DNA from 2 places in the Psychromonas sp. psych-6C06 genome. Region 1 is predicted to be linked to the other one. Evidence: riboswitches for the same ligand, from Rfam matches in the RefSeq annotation. Region 1 holds a riboswitch; the other holds the start of a gene.
The links. A riboswitch is a leader RNA that binds a small molecule or an ion and turns the genes downstream of it on or off. The one in region 1 is predicted to bind thiamine pyrophosphate.

Region 1 (9,988 bases):
AGCTTCCATTTGCGCTTCAGATATGCCCCAGTCTGCACAATAGCTGACATGGTGAGAAATTTCTGACTCTAAAAGTGCCTGAACACTTGGTAATGCCATACGCATTTCGGCAAGAGTGCGTGCTTTATAGATAGCTAATGCATAGGCACGGGTATATTGTTTTAAGAAGAGAAAATCTTGCTTTAAATAATGTAAAAATGCGTTGTGTTCGAGTTCACCTGATGCTAATTGTTGCACAAATGAGTGCTTCGTATATTCTGCCCAATCGCTGGCACAGGCATTAATTAAGTCTTGGTGATTCATCGTTGCTCCTTAGTGAGATAGTTGATGACTTAACCTCAATTTTGGATAAGCAAAGCGATACAATACCGCTATTGGTACGTAACTTTGCGTCATGGAAAGCTAACAGCACAGTATAATAAAAACAAACATTGTATTATTTAAAATACTAAAACGCTTCTCTTGTCCAAAATTGAGGTTACTTAGTTAACTCATACTGTTAACAACTATAGGCTAGGTACAAAATCGACAGCTTTAGGCTGTTTTTTAATTATTTTGTGATTAAACATAAATTCAGCAAAACGGTCATATCTTGGTAAGTCAACCGCACCAGGGCGCAGCGCAAAGCGAGTTAACGTATCATTCCATGCACGTTTATTTAATTCATTATTCAAAGTATCTGGTGAGTAAGCGACAAATGTTTTCCATGAGTCACTTGGGTGATTAACAATATATTGCGTAGCTTTTTCGATAGCACGGTTAAATTTTTTCAATGCTTGTGCGTCATACGTTTTTGCATTGGCTACAAAGACTAATTCATCGTAAGAAGGTACGCCGTGCTCTTCTGGAAAAAAGGATTTAGCCTTGTAACCTTCAAGCGCCAACTGATTACTTTCAAAGTTACGTAAGCCACCCCAAATAGCATCTACTTTGCCTGAAGCTAGAGAAGAAGAAAGTGCCCAGCCAATATTTATAATCTGTACTTCAGAGAAATCAACCCCCGCTGTTTTTAGCATCGTACCAACTGTTGCTTCCTCATTACCGGCGATTGCGATACCAATTTTTTTGCCTTTTAAGTCTGCTAATGTTTTAACTTTTCCGTTATCTAAAACCATTAGCGTGTTTAAGGGCGTTGCTATTAACGTAGCAGAACGAATCAATGGTAAACCTGCAGCAACATCAATCGTTAAACTGGTTTGGTAAGAGATAGCAAGATCAACATTATTAGCTGCCACTAGTTTAGCTGGCATGCTTGGATCGGCTGGCTCTTGGATCTTAATGGTGAGCCCCTCGTCTTTGAAATACCCTTTTTGCTGTGCAATTATAACAGGACCATGATTAGGGTTAACGAACCAGTCGAGCATCAAAGTCATGGTTTTGTCTTGTGCAACTACGAATATTGAGTAGCTTGAAATTAATAGCGCTACTGCGCCTTTGATAAAGATGTTTGTCATTGTAATCACTTCCTTTTAAAGTATAAAAATGGGTATTGATTTAATTATCTATTTGCCATGGTATGAGTTTTTTAATTAATAAGTCAGCTAAAAAATAGAGGCTGATTGATAAACTTGCCAATATAAAAAGCGCCGCAAACATCTCATCAATCATCATTCTTGCATTGGCTTGTAACATTAAATAGCCGAGTCCTTCACTTGAGCCAACCCACTCTCCAACTACAGCTCCAATTGGTGCAACAACAACAGCAACGCGAATACCTGAAGCAAGAGCAGGTAATGCAGCGGGCAAGCGCACATGTTTGAGTAATTGCCATTTTGAAGCCCCCATCGTTTTAGCGAGGTCCAAATATCCTACTGGGGTATTACGTAAACCGTCGTAGCAACAGGTTGTTACAGGGAAAAAGATGATTAACGCTGCCATTACCACTTTTGAAGCAATACCATAGCCTAGCCACAACATTAATATTGGTGCGATAGCAAAAACGGGTATCGCTTGGCTTGCAACAAGAATTGGCAGTAACCAGCGTCTTAGTGGATCAAAGAGTAACATCTGTAAGGCAAAAAGCAGGCCCATACTTAAGCCTAATAACAGCCCGAGGATGATCTCCTGAGTAGTTACCCACGCATGTGCTAATAACACATCAGAGCGCTCAAAGAGTTTGCTAAATACATCGACAGGGCTCGGTAAAATAAAGCTTGGTAAAGAAAATAGCATTACAATAAGTTGCCATAAACTCAAAATAATCAGTGCGCTAATCATAATACGAATGAGTGACTTGCTACTGTTTTGTATTGCAACCGGTGTTAATTTGCTCGCAATAGTAAATAGATTCGCTGATTGAGTTTTATTCATAATCTACCTCAAGCAGTGAGATTATCTGTTGTTGTAGGCTGGCTAATCCCGGGGCATCTAGATCACGTGGAGTAGCCGTATTTGGAAGGATTAGTGGCGTTGCTTGTGCCGGTTTTCCTTGCATAATATAAACCGAATTACTTAGCCTCAGTGCTTCCTGCGGATCGTGTGTGATAAGTAAAACGGTTTTATTCGCTAACAGTCTCGCGGATAATGCTTGCAAGCGGTAACGCGTGACTGCATCGAGTGCAGAAAACGGTTCATCCATCAATACCAATGGTTTATCTTGCATAAGTGTTCTTGCCAAAGCAACGCGTTGACGCATCCCTCCCGATAACTGTGCGGGTCGTTTCTGTGCATGATCTTTTAATCCGACCAAATCTAATAATTGCTTAGCACGATTTTTATCATTGTCCGAAAGGGGTTTATTGGAAAACTTTGTAGAAAAACAAACGTTATCGAAAACCGTTAACCAAGGCATTAAAAGATCTTGTTGTGCCATATAAGCGACATGATTTTCAAGTTTACCAGCACTACTTTGTAAACCTTTAACAGTTAAAGTGCCTTGCCACTGTATTTTATCAGGCAATAATCCTGCTAAATAACGTAAAATGGTTGTTTTTCCACATCCACTTTTTCCTAATATAGCGGTCCATTGTGAAGGCAAGATAGTCAAAGATAAATTATCAATGATAGCTTGCTTTGCATCACTATAGCGTAATTGACCATTCTCAATGTTAAAACCGACAGCGGAGGTCATCAGCAACTTTCCTATTTATGCAATGCAAAGAAATGATTTACCGGACCATGTCCCTGACCTATTTGTAATTTATCTGCTTGCTTAAGCGCTTCGGTAATGTATTGCTTAGCTAAACTTACTGCTTCACCTAATTGGAAGCCTTGTGCTAAGTATGATGCTATCGCTGAAGATAAACTGCATCCTGTTCCATGCGTATTTTTAGTAATAATTCGAGGAGTTGATAGGCGAATGACTTGATGCTCAGTAATAAATAGATCTGTACTATTGCTTTCATGTTGCAAAAAACCACCTTTGAGAAGCACATTTTTAGCTCCTAAACCTCTTAATTTATCAACCATACTGTTCATGACATTTTCATCATTAGGTATGTCACTTTCAATGAGGGCAGCCGCCTCTGGCAAATTAGGGGTTATTACATCTGCTAGTGGAAATAGTTCACTTTTAAGTGTTTCGATTGCAGAATCTTCTAATAGTAAATCACCATTACGGGTTACCATCACTGGATCTAAAACTAGATATTTGGGGGCATATTGCTTAATTTTTGAAGCCACAGCACGAATAATTCCACTGTCACTTAACATACCAATTTTTACCGCAACAACATTTAAATCGGTAAAAACAGCATCTAATTGCTGTTCGATAAATTCGCCACTAATTGGGAATATTCCACTTACACCTTGGGTGTTTTGTGCCGTCAGTGCCGTCACTACGGAACAAGCATACCCCCCCGTAGCAGAAATCGCTTTGATATCTGCTTGAATACCTGCCCCACCGCCACTATCGGATCCTGCAATTGATAGTACAATTGGTGATGGGGTATTGATCTGTGTGGTTAAAGACATAATATTTCCTCACTGAAATAGAGGGAAATAGTGTCATTGGAAATAAGCAAATTTTTTAGGATGAAAATCAGCTAATTACTCAGTGAAGACTATTAGTTCCCTACGTCAGTATTAACTGAATCAGGTTCAACGGGTTCGCAATGCGATCTCAACCAAAAGGTTCCCCGACTAATAAAATCATACTACCATTATTCGTTTTACAAATAATAACCATTTTTATATCAAGTCAGGCTAAAATTAAGTTTACGCAATACAATGATAACCTAAAAGCTATTTCACCAATCAACGATTAATGCTATCTTTTTAAATACCTCTAAATGAGTATCTAGTTTAAATGAGTGTAAATGGAATCACAGATCCTTATTGCAATGTTACTTGTATTTACCGGTGCATTTATACAGAGTGCTACTGGTTTCGGGCTAGCAGTTGTTGCTTCTCCTTTGTTAATTATGCTTTCACCTGAATATATTCCCGGCCCTATTATTGTTGTAGGTTTTTTCTTAGCCTTAATCAACACCATCAAATACCGAGGAACAATTTCTATTGGAGGTTTAAAACATGCTGTGATTGGCCGAATACCCGGTTCAGTGGTTGGAGGGATGTTACTTTTCTATATCGACACAGCACAACTCTCGCTTTTATTGGGAATCGTTGTTTTACTTGCCGTATTTATCAGTTTATTACCGATTAAATTACAACCAACACGGCATAGGTTACTGTTTGCCGGCTTCCTTTCTGGTTTTTTAGGAACAAGCTCAGGCATTGGAGGACCACCAATGGCATTGTTATTGCAACATCAGCAAGCAAATTTCATAAGAGCAAATTTAGCTGCATTTTTCTTAATAAGTTGTACTATGTCGCTAATGGTACAAATCCCGATCGGATATATGAGTATTAAACACCTTCTATTAGCCTTGCCATTATTACCAGCTGCCTATTTAGGATATCGTTTCGCCCAGTTATTTATGGATCGAATCTCTCAAAAAGTAGTTCGTTACACCTCTTTAATTTTATGCTTGATAGCAGGTTTAGGCGCTACTTATTCAGGTGCTTCAGCAATATTATAAGTCAATCAGAAGAGACCCGTTTACAATCAAAGCACTTTTGTCAGCTGCAGTGTGCTCACCTTTCGAGAATCTTCTATCGACATCAATTAAATGTAAGGATTTAAGAATTAGTTATAAACTTACGATTGAACTAGTTAGAACTTCAATTATCTTCTTACATTAAAGTAATACCAAATCCATTAAATAAGTGATCATTTTACTTGTTAAAAGGATCTATCTCTGCGTTAAAGGTTTTGCTGATAGCAGAACTATTTACTGTAACTTTCGCCTTGTGCTACTTCCTTTTTCCTACGTAAAATTTGAACACTATATTAGTGGAATTGGTATAAGATCTTTTCGCCATACAGCTTGTTGGATTTTTCACCTTGAATGAAAAACAGGTTTAAAATTAATGATATTAAGAATATGTAGAAAAACAGAAAAGGCTGAATTCTTTTGAATTTCAGGTAATAAAAATGAAAAAGTCTCGCAAATGCGAGACTTTAAGAATGTGGCGGTGACGGAGAGATTCGAACTCTCGAAAGGTTTCCCTTTACACACTTTCCAGGCGTGCTCCTTCAGCCACTCGGACACGTCACCTTTTTTATGCTTATTAAACTAAGCGGAGCGCATGATAGAGAACTCCCCTTATTAAATCAACCACTAATCTATATTATTCTTTAATAAAGCCTAACTCTTGGCGTAAGTAGACAGTCGCACCCAGTAATCCTGGATTATCATGCGTAATTAAATAGGTAGCAATAGACTCAAGATATGTACTAAAACGGCCCTTGTGTTCAAAAAACTCTCTAAATTCACTATCTTTAAAGAATTCGGTAAAACGTGGGACAATCCCCCCTGCTATATAAACACCACCAGTACAGGCTAAATTCAATGCAAGGTTACCGGCAAAGCCCCCCATAATTTGGCAAAAAAGATGTAAACTTCGGTTTGCTAATTCACAATCATCACTGAGTGCAGCTTCGGTAACTAACTTAGGCTCATGATACTTAACTTGTTTTCCTTCTAAGCGACACATTGCATGATAAATATTTACTAGCCCTTGGCCTGACAGCAAGCGCTCAGCAGAAACGTGCCCGAATTGCTCTTGCAATAGTAACAATATATCTGCTTGCTCACGACTATTTGGGGCAAAGCTAACATGCCCACCTTCACCGTCAAGGCTAATCCATTTTTGCCCAGAATAGACAATATGTGAAACACCAAGGCCGGTTCCTGGACCAAATACAGCAGTTACACCTTGTTTTTGTACAACGCCACCACCAATTTTTATTTTATCGAGGTCAGATAGAAAAGGGACTGCAAGTGAAATTGCAGTGTAATCGTTGATTACATAAAGTTGTTGTAACTTTAGCTTTTCTTTTAAAGCTTTTTTGGAAAATTGCCAGCTTAGATTAGTCATTGAAACAAGATCATTTTCAACAGGGCATGCAATTCCGATACATAAAGCACTCACTGGTTCGCTCAGTGTTGCAAAATACTGTACCAATGCAGCATCTAATGTCAAAAACTCAGCACATGAAAATGTGCGAATATGGCTAGTTTCACCAGTTTCGTTACTACAAACTGCTAAACGGATATTGGTTCCGCCTACATCAGCTACAACAGATAACATATATTTTTCTCCTAAATGGTCAAACAAGCGATGATCAATCTCTCATTTGCGTAACTAAAAAACAGATTTTTTGATCTAAAACAGTTTTATTCTGTAATAAAATGACGTTAATAATTCAGTTACTTATAATACACAACGATTTATAAGCGTTTATGTAATATAATTTCATCTGTATATATTGTGAATTTCAGAAATGTGCTTCATGAACATTTACAACTTTCAAATTAAATCATTATTTCAATTAGTTTAACGTAAAAAAAACAATTATTAGTAGAGTCGTATGAATACTTTAGAGTTAATCCAAAAAAACATTGATACTTTTAGCAAATCTGAAAGGAAAGTTGCAGAAGTTATAATTGCATCACCACAAGTTGCAATTCACTCAAGCATTGCGACGCTTGCCAAAATGGCTGAAGTCAGTGAACCTACGGTTAATCGTTTTTGTCGTCGTTTAGATACTAAGGGCTTTCCCGATTTTAAATTACATCTTGCACAAAGTTTGGCGAACGGAACTCCCTACGTCAATCGTAATGTGAATGAAGATGATGGCCCTGATGCTTATACATCTAAGATATTCGAATCCACCATGGCATGTTTAGATGTTGCTAAAAATTCAATCGATATCGCTTTGGTTAACCGCGCTGTTGATGTACTGACCCAAGCAAAGAAAATTTCCTTTTTTGGATTAGGTGCATCATCTAGTGTAGCCCATGATGCGCTTAATAAGTTTTTTCGCTTTAACATCCCAGTTTCCTGCTTTGATGACATCGTTATGCAAAAAATGAGCTGTATTAATAGCAGCGATGGTGATGTCATTGTGCTTATTTCACATACTGGCAGAACGAAAGCTCTGGTTGAAATTGCAAGGCTTGCACGTGAAAACGATGCATTTGTTATCGCACTAACTGCTTTTAATTCTCCACTTGCTGAACAAAGTAACCTCGTGCTTTCGATGGGAGTGCCAGAAGACACTGATATTTATATGCCAATGGCCTCACGCATTGCACAGTTGGTTTTAATTGATGTGTTAGCCACGGGGTTTACTTTGCGTCGTGGGCCAAAGTTTAGAGATAATTTAAAACGTGTGAAGCAAGGCATTCGAGAATCTAGATTTACCAAATTTAGTGATAATAACGAATAATATTATTGTCACGATTTTTAACTACTATTATGGATAATATTTAATTTTACTGGAGTATAAAATGACAAGACGTACGAAGATTGTAACCACACTCGGCCCTGCAACAGATAGAGATAATAATTTAGAAAAAATCATTGCCGCTGGCGCAGATATGGTTCGTATGAACTTTTCACATGGTGAAGCTGTTGATCACGTCAAACGTGCAAACGAAGTGCGTCAGATTGCAGCTCGCCTAGGTAAAGAGGTCGCAATCATGGGCGACTTACAAGGGCCTAAAATTCGTGTTTCTACGTTTAAAGACAATAAGATTCAGCTCGCTGTGGGCGATAAATTTGTGCTTGATAGCGATTTAGAAAAAGGCCAAGGGACACAAGAAGCGGTCGGTTTAGACTACAAAACGCTACCACAAGAAGTGAAAAAAGGTGATCTTTTATTGCTTGATGATGGTCGCGTACAAATGGAAGTTGACTTCGTTGAAGGTAATAAAGTACATGCAGTTGTTACTATCGGTGGTCCACTTTCAAATAACAAAGGTATCAACTTAAAAGGTGGTGGTCTTTCTGCTCCTGCTTTAACTGACAAAGATAAACGCGATATTATTACAGCAGCAGAAATAAAATGTGATTACCTTGCTGTTTCTTTCCCGCGTAAAGGTGAAGATTTACATTACGCCCGTAAACTAGCACGTGAAGCTGGCTGTAATGCAAAAATAGTGGCGAAAGTTGAGCGTGCAGAAGCGGTTGAAACAGAAGAGGCTTTAGAAGATATTATTTTAGCTTCTGATGTAGTTATGGTTGCTCGTGGTGATTTAGGGGTTGAAATTGGTGATGCACGCTTAGTGGGCGTTCAGAAAAACATGATCCGTACAGCAAGACGCTTAAATCGTGTTGTTATTACCGCAACGCAAATGATGGAGTCGATGATCAGTGCTCCGATGCCAACGCGTGCAGAAGTAATGGATGTTGCTAATGCTGTGTTAGATGGAACAGATGCGGTAATGCTTTCTGGTGAAACCGCTGCGGGCGATTACCCAGTCGAAACGGTTAAAGCAATGAGTGACGTTTGTATTGGTGCAGAAAAACACCCAAGCATCAATGTTTCAAATCACCGTATTAATTACACGTTTGATGATCCAGGTGAAGCATTAGCAATGACTACTATGTTCGCGGCTAATCATACTGTTGGTGTTAAAGCCATTGTTGCTTTAACGGCTTCTGGTACAACACCTCTATTAATGTCTCGATTAAGCTCTGGTTTACCAATTTATGCACTTTCTAGTAAGCAACAAACACTAAATTACTGTGCATTATATCGTGGCGTAACACCAATTAAATTCGATTCTACAACAACTGATAGCGTTCAATTTATCCAAAATGCAATTGATACGCTTAAAGCCGAGGGAGCGATCAACACAGGCGATCGAATTCTTATTACCCACGGTGATAGTAACGGTGCTGGATTTACTAATACTTGTAAGATTGTTGAAGTAAATTAAGAAACCTTTCATTGGCAGTAAAAAAAGGATCGAAAGATCCTTTTTTTGTTTTCACTGATTTATATATGCTATTTATTTGTATCTTTTAAAAAGCAGGCTAAACTAAATGTGTGCAAACATATTATTCCTTATTGGAAATAAGCCGTTTCCCAAGCCTAGGTTCCCCTTTACCCTAGGCTTTTTTTTGTCCTAAGCATGTATTGTTCTTAACGAGTCTTGAAACATTCGGCTGTAAAAAATTACAGTGAATAATATTATATTGACTGAATTCACTGCCCCACCTGTTGTAACCTTTGTAATTTATTGTTTTCATCAAGTACCAATTCAAAACGCCCTCTAACACCAAGCTGTGAAAAAAAAGGGACAAAGCGCATGGCTGGAATTTGTAACATCTTGCCATTTTCATCACGCACTTTCACCACCGTGTTCGGAACACGGTAAAGTTGTTCAAAAGCTTGGTAAGTTATATTTAAACGAAAATAAAAGTACTTCATCACTGTGCCTGAATTGTTAAATGTGTATAACGCCCCAAAGATGCGTATGGCTCTTGTTGATTAAATTTTTGCTCCATTGATAATAATTGCTCAAATTTATCTTGGCAATGACTGCTCTCTTTTAAGTAGTCATGTAAAATTCGAACACCCGTTTTTTCTATTATTTGCATATTAGATTCACCCAACCAAATTCGCACATCTTTTTCGCTAATTGGGTTTGTAGGCGTGAGTCGCACTACTTTTTTACGTTTCATACCATTAGCG
Region 2 (9,988 bases), on a different contig from region 1:
CAATTTTAACAAGAGGTCGGTGCTGAACGGCTTCGCCATTTGCTAGCAGGTGATGGTAACCAACAGCAACCCAAAAGTTATCGTTAATATTAAATGCTTGTTCTGCACCTAGTGTTATATATGCTGGTGCATTGTAATCTGTTTTTAAATCACCAATTTGAATGCCATCGAACTCAACTAATAGCGTGGTGCCAGATTTAAATGTATGGCCTGCTTCTAGCGTTGAAGTAGCTGAAGAACCATGCATATCAGAATCATGAAACTGGACATTACCTGTTACATATGAGGTACCAAAAATACCTTCATTGATAACTTCTGCTTGTTCAGAAAAAGCAAGAGGAGAGATAAGAAGAGAAGAACATGCTACTGCTAAAGAAAGTTTTTTCATAGTGCTGTGCCTTAGTATTAATAAAGTTTGAAATCCTAGTAAATTTCACTTACTCCATGTTAGCGAGGTGCTGTTAATTGAGGTTTCAATTCCATGAAGTTTCATTATCATTTGCCATTTACTGGTCTACAGATAAAGAATATTAATCAAGCAACCATCGGTAAAATTCCGTACCGATTTAAGTTGAAATAACTATAAAGTAATTCGTTGTTATCAAGCAAGTCGAATTTTAGAGAGAAATAATCGTACTTTGCGTGTAAAAGTCAAATAAATGTTCTTTTCATTAAAGTTGTAATGCCGTCGTAAACCTGTTTTTGTCACTTTAAATTAGATAAAAAATCACGCTTTTTTTAAGCTTTTTAAAAAGCTATGTAGCGCCTTCCTCTCTTTTAATTCTGAAATGTAGGTTTATTGGGGGATTGTTAGCAGAATTTTAGCAACAAGATAAATGTATTTTCTTTGATGTGTTAGTAGCCACCTATGTGCTAACCCGTATTCATTTTAGTTGTTTTTTTGTCAATAAAATGTGTTTTTTTATCGTCGCTTTTTAGTTGTTCATTGAAACTGATGCTTTGCATTAACTCTAAAAAGTGAGACTTTTGTCTCACTTTTGGTGCTTGATGTTGGTGTCACTCAATTTAAATGGCTTCAATTTGAGCACGTTTAACAATGTACTCTGGCATTTTAGAGGCGAGCTTATCAAGCATTTTTTGTACTTTTACTTGCGTAATAGGGTCGCTAATGACGCTATGAAAAAGTGCGTTGTAGGCATCTTCATAATCTAGCGGGCTACCATAACCTTGATTTAACATCTGGACGTAATTAATTTGTGCTTTGACAAAACCTTGGAGAGCGGCTTCTCGAAAATAGATAATGGCTCGTTGTTTATTTTCTCGGACTAGAATGCCTTTTTCATAATAACGGCCAAGTTGTTCAATAGCAGGTAACAGCCCCTGTTTTGCCGATTGTTTTATGTAATGCATACCTAATGGTGCATTACGTTCAATACAGACGCCCCATGCCAACATATCTCCCCATAAGTAAACATATGATGGCTCTTTTATTTTTAATGCATGTGCTTCAATATCTTCAACAAGTTGGCAGTCATCTTTTTTTACCCGTTGCAGGTGCTTATTTTCGTAAATAAGCGCATTCAGTTCATCTTGGCTATAAATCTGAATAACGTCATAACCTTTATAGCCATCAAAGCCATTATCATTTGCAAGTAGCGCAATGCAATATCCAAAGCTAATCAATGCGCATAGAATGTGTTTGTAAAACATGTGATTGCTCCTTCTGCAATGTGCTATCTACTAGTATCGGCCAATTAAGTCTTTTCTTGAAAATTTAGTGAAAAAAAGCCCTCGCGATGCGAAGGCTTTAGTTTAGTAGGAAGTATATTGAGTTTTAAATACCACTACCTTGATCTTCGGTTTGCTCTTCGTGGAGACCACATTCACGCTTGAGCCCAAAGAAGCGTGTATCTTCTTCACTCATACCAACTTCTAATGGACGTGAAGTTTGCATGTCACCGACAGAAACATAGCCTTCATCCCACAGAGGATGGTACTCAAGACCGTGCTCTTTGAGATAATAGAAAACATCTTTATTCGACCAATCTATGATAGGTAAAAACTTGAAACATCCATTTTGGATACTCAATACAGGTAAATCGCCACGCGTTGAAGATTGATCGCGACGTAGACCTGAGAACCATGTTTTCGCATTGAGCTCTTTCAGTGCGCGTTGCATAGGTTCAACTTTATTGAGTAGATTATATTGTGTTAAGCCTTCGACGCCCTGTTCCCAAAGTTTACCGTAGCGCGCTTCCTGCCATGCACTACTTTGTTTTGCACTGTAAACCTTTAAATTAAGATTAAGCTGCTCGGTTAATTTATCAATAAATTGATAAGTTTCCGGGAAAAGATAACCAGTGTCCGTCAGTACAACCGGAATATCAGGTTTCACTGTGGTTATCAGGTGTAAACAGACTGCCGCTTGAATGCCAAAGCTTGACGTTAATACCAGCTCCGTTTCAAGATTTTCAACAGCCCATTTTACGCGATCGATAGCGGTTTTAGACTCAAGTAAAGCGTTGACGTCGCGAAGCGCCTCTGTACGTTGCGCTTTATCTAAGCTTAATAGATGCTGTAGATCGAGTTTTTTAGTCATGGAAATCCTTAGCCGCAATGACTACTTCTTTAACGATGCCGGCGCGAATAGAGAAGTCGCCAAAGCATTCATCTTGGTTACGCTCTTTTGACCATCGGCCAATTAAATCGTCTAGTGTTGCTACAATCGTTGCTTCATCAATGTTTTCTTTATACATTTTCGGCAGACGGGTACCGTTGGTATTACCACCTAAGTAAAGGTTATAACGCCCTGGTGCTTTACCAATTAAGCCGATTTCAGCCAGCATTGAACGACCACAGCCATTTGGACAACCGGTAACGCGCAAAATAATTTTATCTTTCGCAATACCGTGTTTTTCAAGTAGCCCTTCAACGTCGTCAGTTAGACCTGGTAGGTAGCGCTCAGCTTCTGCCATTGCTAATGGGCAAGTGGGTAATGCCACACAAGCCATTGAGTATTTACGTTGGTCCGTTGTGCCGTCATCAATCAAACCACACTCACGTGCCATTTTCTCGATAAGTTCTTTTTGTGATTCTTCCACTTCTGCAATCACTAAGTTTTGGTTCGCCGTCATGCGGAACGTACCTGTGTGTACTTTAGCAATCTTGTTTAAGCCAGATTTTAATGGTTTGCCATCAAAGTCTAAGATACGACCATTTTCGATAAATACTGTTAAGTGCCATTTATTATCGATACCTTTAACCCAGCCGATACGGTCGCCACGTTCTGTAAACTCGTAAGCACCTGGTGCTGCGAAAGTAATGCCAGCACGTTTTTCAACTTCTTGCTTGAACGTCTCAATACCATGTGTTTCTAGCGTGTATTTAGTACGTGCATGAGAGCGACTTACACGACCACCAAGGTCACGTTGTGTCGTTACCACGGCTTCTGCCACTGCCATTACTTTATCTACAGGGATAAAACCAAAATCGTCACCTAAACGTGGGAAGGTTGTTTTATCGCCATGTGTCATACCAAGGCCTGCACCTACTACCACGTTGTAACCGCTAATTTTAGCGTCATCACCTTCACCATCAATAATGGCGATAAAGTTTAAGTCGTTTGCGTGAATATCCACATCGTTATACGGTGGAAGCGCAACGGCAATTTTAAATTTACGCGGTAAGAAAATGTTTTGATAAATAGGCTCATTTTCTTGTGTATCAACGACTTTTTCACCGTCTAACCAAATCTCTGCATAAGCATTACTTTTTGGTAGGAAGTGTTCACTGATCGCTTTTGATAACTCATAAACTTCAGTGTGTAAAACTGATTGTTCAGGGTTTGATGTACAAATCGTATTACGGTTAACATCACCAGCTGTGAAAATCGCATCAATGTTGGCTTTAAACTTAAGCTCTTGGAAAACAGACTTAAGATTACGCTTGAAAATGCCGTGGTACTGAAATGTTTGACGTGTGGTAATACGAATACTACCTGCATCAGTTAACTCTTCAGCAATGCGGTCAATCTCTAACCATTGTTGTGGCGTTAATACGCCACCCGGTAAACGAGCACGAAGAAGAAAAGAGTATAGTGGCTCTAGCTTCTGCTTTTTACGCTCTGCACGACGGTCACGGTCATCCTGTTGATATAAACCATGGAATTTAACCAGTTGTACTTCATCAGAAGGAAACGAACCTGTTGTAGTATCGTTAATGCCTTCAACTAATTTACCGCGAAGAAAATTACTTTCAATTTTAATACGCTCGTTATCGTGTAGTTTTTGAGTTGGCTTCTGGCTCATTAGTAAACATCCCTTTGGTAACGTTTTGCTTTACGTAATTCATTTAATTCTTGTTCAGCTTCTTCAAGGTTCTTGTTACCTTGCTCACTGATAATTTCGATTAGTGCTGTGTGTACATCTTTAGCCATACGGTTAGCATCACCACATACATAGAAGTGCGCGCCATCTTGTAACCATTGGTAAACCTCAGCTGCATTTTCTTTTAAGCGATCTTGTACATAGATTTTTTGTGCTTGATCGCGTGAGAATGCGAGGTCTAATTTTGTTAACAGACCTGATTTTAGGTGCGATTGCCATTCAACTTGGTATAGGAAATCTTCGTTGAAGGTTTGGTCGCCAAATAGTAACCAGTTTTTGCCCGTTGCATCTGTCGCTTCACGCTCTTGCATGAATGAACGGAACGGCGCGATACCTGTACCAGGACCAACCATGATAATTGGCGTTTCTGGGTTAGCTGGTAAGCGGAAGTTATGGTTATCTTCGATAAATACCTTAACTTCTTCACCTTCTGCTAAACGGTGGTTTAGGAAGCCTGATGCACCACCTGAACGTTTTTCACCCTGTTCATTTTCAAACAATACAGAGCCAATCGTTAAGTGTACTTCTTCTTCAACTTCTGTTTGGCTAGAAGCGATAGAGTATAATCGAGGGCTGATACGGCGTAATAGCGCTAAGAAGTTTTCAGCGGTGACTGCATCATTACCACTATCAGAAATTACATCAACAATCTGGTTGTTATTAGCAAAGTCGCGTAGTGCATTTTTATCGCTAGCAAGTTCAAGTAAAGCTGCATTACCTGTTAAGGTTGCATAACCTTCTACAAATCCTGGGTGCGTTCCTGTTAATTCGTAAGACTCAATTAGCGCTTCGCTCAATGAAACAGTTTTATCATCAACGCTTACTTCTGTGCTTGCATCAAGGTTTAATTTAGCGATGATTTGTGCAACTAGTGCTGCATCATTTTTAAACCACACGCCTAGCGCATCACCCGCTGTGTAAGTTAAATCAGAACCTTCTAAATCAATTTCGATATGGCGTACATCTTTTGCTGATTGGTCACCGGTAATTTTTTGGCTAACAATCAAGCTTGCCGCGAAAGGGTTTTGCTTGTCGTATTTGTTTGCTGATACAGCGCCTGCGACAGAAGCTACCGGAGCACTTGCAACACCACCTTTTTCTATCGTTTTTTCTATTTCATTTAAAGCGTTGTCGATCCATGGGCCTGTTACTTGGTCGTAATCAACATCTGCATCTAAACGTTCAGCAATAATCGTTGCGCCTAATGCACTAATGCGTTGCTCGAAGTCTTTACCTGTTTGACAGAAGAATTCATAACTTGAATCACCTAAGCCTAACACTGCAAATTTTAAGTCGTTTAATTTTGGGGCTTTTTTAGTTGCTAAAAATTCATGTAGGTCAATCGCATCATCAGGGGCCTCGCCTTCACCATTGGTGCTGGCAACAATGATGAGATGGCTTTCATCTTTAATGCTTTTAACTTTGTAATCAGCCATCGAAACAACACGGTGTGCAATGCCTTTAGCATCTGCTGCTGCGCCTAGTTGCTCTGCTACACCTTTTGAGTTACCTGTTTGTGTACCATATAAAATGGTTAAGCTCTGTCCTGAGCTTACCGTTGCTTGCGCGCTAACGGGAGTTTGGCTTACGCCTGCTAAATAACCACTCACCCATGCTGTCTGCATTGGGTCAAGTCCAGCCATCGCTTGTTGTAGTTGTGATAACTGCAACTCAGATAATGGCGAAGTTAATGCCGAGAGATTCGTTAATGCCATGAAACTATTTCCACTATTACAAAAGATTGGGCGAGTTTACTCCTCTGCTTTATAACAACAAAAGAACAAAAGGGGCTTTTTTATAACAAAATGGAATTAATCGAATATTTTTCTGTTTTTAGTGATCTCTGTCGTATAATCAATAACACCATGAAGGATTTACTATGCCACTGTTTTACTTATTTTTATTTATTTTTCCAAGTGCATTACTCGCGAGTGAAGCGCTTAATTCAGAGACCAAAGCTACATGGTCGGAGACTGTTCCTGACTGGGGAATTGCTATTGGAGTGCGAAATGCTTCCATTCCCTATGATATTTCACAGGAGAGCCATGTTAATGACTTTGTACCCAAAATGTATTACGAAGGGGAATATATTTTTTTACGAGGCGAATCAGGCGGGCTACGTTTTTATCAGGAAGAGAAGTTCAGTGCGAGTATTTTAGGGCGTTACCGTTACTTTGATATTCCTAAAGAGTTTCAACGCGAATATAAAGGCACTAATATCGATATGGGCTTACAGTTTGAATATTTGCTTCAACCTCACTTTCCGTTGCAGTTAGAGCTACTTTCTGATGTCTATGGCAATAGTTATGGCAATGCTAATCTACGCTATCAAATCGATCATAACGATTGGGATATAGATCTATATAGTACGTTTCGTTATAAAAGTGGTGAATTTAATAACCTTTATTATGGTTTTGGGCAAGATGATATTGGCAGTGACTTAGATATAAAATTTGGTACCGAAGCCCGTTATCACTTGTTTAGCAATCTTTACCTGCTTGGTGAGATGAGTATTAACGTACTTGGTAATCATACTTATCAAAGTGAACTGATTAATTCACGTGTTGAGACAGAATATTATTTAGGCTTTGGTTTCTTTAACGATAAAAAAAATCAAGAAACACTAACCTTGCCAGATAACCATTATTTGCGCCTTGCCTATGGTTGGGCAACACCTTCCAACATTGGCGAAATAATTAACGGCGACACCGAAAAAGATGAATACAATAATCGCTTAAGTTCACTGTTTTACGGTATCCCGTTGACGGAATCTATTTTTGGCCTACCCATTGAATTCTATTTTACCCCTGGTTTTGTATATCACTTTAATTCTGAAGTGCAAGATCCGTTAACAGAATATGTTTTAGCGATAAAAGCCTATTACACCTTTACTTGGCCCGTTCGTTGGCGATTTGGTTTTGCCGAAGGGCTTTCATATGTTTCAGATATTACTTATATCGAACATAATGATGATCCTGATAACCCGGGAAGTAAGATATTAAATTATTTAGACTTTACACTTGATGTGAACCTTGGCGATGTGACTAATGTGAAAGCGTTAGATAAACTTTGGCTTGGTTATTCTATCCATCATCGCTCTGCTATTTTTGAAAGTAGCTCGATGTTTGGACGCAGTAAAGGCGGTAGTAATTACAATACTATTTATTTACAGTGGCATTTTTAGTCCTGCGTGATTGAATATTAACATCGCTTTAATTTGCGCTGAGTTTCTTTTATACTGCGTGCATCTTGTCGGAGTGCCCCTATTTATTAGAAAAGGGCTGAGACCGCTATTATGCGGGATCCGTGGAACCTGATTAGGCTAATACCTACGAAGGGAACAGGAATAAAGTGATCATCATTGGATCTCTTTTAACTTGCCACACATATTCGATAAGCACTCTTAAAACTACTGAAGGTAAAGATTGCTATGTCCAAAGAAATCAACTCAACATTAAAAACCACCGATCGTAAAGGTCTCTCTCGTCGTGAATCGCGTCAAGCAGCGCAAGACTACATTCAAAACTTAAACAATGAATCTTATCCGAATTCAGAAAAGATTTTCATTGATGGTGAAATTCATCCTATTAAAGTGGCGATGCGTCAAATCCACCAAACTGATACCTTTGTCGGCGGCACGGAAGAAAACCCTGTATTTGAAAAAAATGAGCCAATTCCGGTTTACGATACCTCTGGGCCTTACACAGATCCAAACACTAAAATCGACGTGCATGCGGGTTTACCAAAATTACGTAAAGCGTGGATAGAAGCGCGTGATGATGTTGAAGCGTTAGAAGGGGTGACTTCTGATTTCGCTAAGGAGCGTTTAGCGGATGATTCTTTAAATGAACTGCGTTTTGAAAATTTACCAAAACCATTACGTGCTAAAAAAGGCAAGTGTGTTACGCAATTACACTATGCTCGCCAAGGTATTATTACACCTGAAATGGAATACATTGCCATTCGTGAAAACCAAGGTCGTGATCGTATTAAATGTGAAGCGTTGCACTTTCAACATGCAGGTCAAAGCTACGGCGCAAATTTACAGGAATCGATTACCCCTGAATTTGTTCGTTCAGAGGTCGCTCGAGGCCGCGCAATCATTCCATCAAACATTAACCACCCAGAATTAGAGCCAATGATCATCGGTCGTAACTTTTTAGTGAAAGTTAACTCTAATATCGGTAACTCATCGGTTTCATCTTCAATCGAAGAAGAGGTTGAAAAATTAGTTTGGTCAACGCTATGGGGCGGTGACACGGTAATGGATCTATCAACGGGTCGTAATATTCATGAAACTCGTGAGTGGATCATGCGTAACTCGCCAGTGCCAATCGGTACGGTGCCAATCTACCAAGCACTTGAAAAAGTAAACGGTGTGGTTGAAGACCTAACGTGGGAAGTATTCCGCGATACATTAATTGAACAAGCAGAGCAGGGTGTGGATTACTTTACCATTCACGCGGGTGTTTTATTACGTTTTGTACCGATGACCGCTAAGCGTGTTACAGGTATTGTTTCACGTGGTGGCTCTATCATGGCGAAGTGGTGTCTGACGTACCATAAAGAAAACTTTGCTTATGAATACTTCCGAGAGATCTGTGAAATTTGTCAGCAGTACGATGTGGCGTTATCACTAGGTGATGGTCTGCGTCCAGGTTCAGTTGCAGATGCAAACGATGAAGCACAATTCTCTGAGTTAGAAATTTTAGGTGAATTAACTAAAGTTGCATGGGAATATGATGTGCAAGTGATCATTGAAGGTCCGGGACACGTACCTATGCAGATGATTAAAGAAAATATGGATAAACAGTTAACAGAATGCTTTGAAGCACCTTTCTACACATTAGGTCCATTAACGACTGATATCGCACCGGGGTACGACCATATTACCTCTGGTATAGGTGCCGCTCAAATCGGTTGGTACGGTTGTGCAATGCTTTGTTATGTAACACCCAAAGAGCATTTAGGTCTGCCAAATAAAGATGATGTTAAAACAGGTTTGATTACTTACAAACTTGCTGCACACGCCGCTGATTTAGCAAAAGGTCATCCGGGGGCGCAAATTCGTGATAACGCATTATCTAAATCTCGTTTTGAATTCCGTTGGGAAGATCAGTTTAATCTTGGTTTAGACCCGGTAACTGCGCGTGAATACCATGATGAAACATTGCCACAAGAGTCTGGCAAAGTAGCGCATTTCTGCTCAATGTGTGGTCCTAAATTCTGCTCAATGAAAATCACTCAAGATGTACGTGATTTCAGTGATAAGTTAGACTCAGGTGAGATCTCAATTAAGATCTTAGATGAAACGATCACCATGACGGCAGAAGAAGGCATGGCAGCTAAAGCGAAAGAGTTTAATGACTCAGGAGCAGAGATATATCAACCTCCAGTACTAGATAAAGCTTAATCACGTCGAGGTTTAGCCCAACTCTGCGTCGAAAGTGCTCATTGATGCTTATCAACTGCGCGCTTTCTTCTTGATTTGAACTAAACCTCTTAGTGCTTAATCTTCATGAAATATATTAAAAATAAATATTAGTATCACTAATTTCTACAAACTAACCAAAGGTTAATAATGAGCAATATTGTTTGGACAATCGCAAGTTCCGATTCAAGTGCTGGTGCGGGCATACAGG

Region 2: linked by a shared signal. The riboswitch ahead of thiC (phosphomethylpyrimidine synthase ThiC) and the one ahead of thiD (bifunctional hydroxymethylpyrimidine kinase/phosphomethylpyrimidine kinase) in region 1 are both predicted to bind thiamine pyrophosphate.

Annotation. Positions count from the first base shown of each region.
Region 1 covers NZ_PIZM01000008.1:9,335-19,322, reverse strand. The annotation lists gene tenA (thiaminase II) at 1-303, opposite strand, end outside; gene CW745_RS11885 (ABC transporter substrate-binding protein) at 507-1,454, opposite strand; gene CW745_RS11880 (ABC transporter permease) at 1,495-2,310, opposite strand; gene CW745_RS11875 (ABC transporter ATP-binding protein) at 2,303-3,070, opposite strand; gene thiD (bifunctional hydroxymethylpyrimidine kinase/phosphomethylpyrimidine kinase) at 3,082-3,912, opposite strand; TPP riboswitch at 3,993-4,089, opposite strand; gene CW745_RS11865 (sulfite exporter TauE/SafE family protein) at 4,257-4,979, shown strand; tRNA gene CW745_RS11860 (tRNA-Ser) at 5,471-5,558, opposite strand; gene CW745_RS11855 (glucokinase) at 5,632-6,594, opposite strand; gene CW745_RS11850 (MurR/RpiR family transcriptional regulator) at 6,875-7,735, shown strand; gene pyk (pyruvate kinase) at 7,797-9,230, shown strand; gene CW745_RS11840 (DUF2835 domain-containing protein) at 9,500-9,724, opposite strand; gene CW745_RS11835 (methyltransferase domain-containing protein) at 9,724-9,988, opposite strand, start outside.
Region 2 covers NZ_PIZM01000006.1:381,464-391,451, forward strand. The annotation lists gene CW745_RS10295 (porin) at 1-388, opposite strand, end outside; gene CW745_RS10300 (SEL1-like repeat protein) at 1,027-1,671, opposite strand; gene CW745_RS10305 (phosphoadenylyl-sulfate reductase) at 1,796-2,560, opposite strand; gene cysI (assimilatory sulfite reductase (NADPH) hemoprotein subunit) at 2,553-4,268, opposite strand; gene CW745_RS10315 (assimilatory sulfite reductase (NADPH) flavoprotein subunit) at 4,268-6,061, opposite strand; gene CW745_RS10320 (MipA/OmpV family protein) at 6,226-7,530, shown strand; TPP riboswitch at 7,590-7,703, shown strand; gene thiC (phosphomethylpyrimidine synthase ThiC) at 7,777-9,759, shown strand; gene thiE (thiamine phosphate synthase) at 9,928-9,988, shown strand, end outside.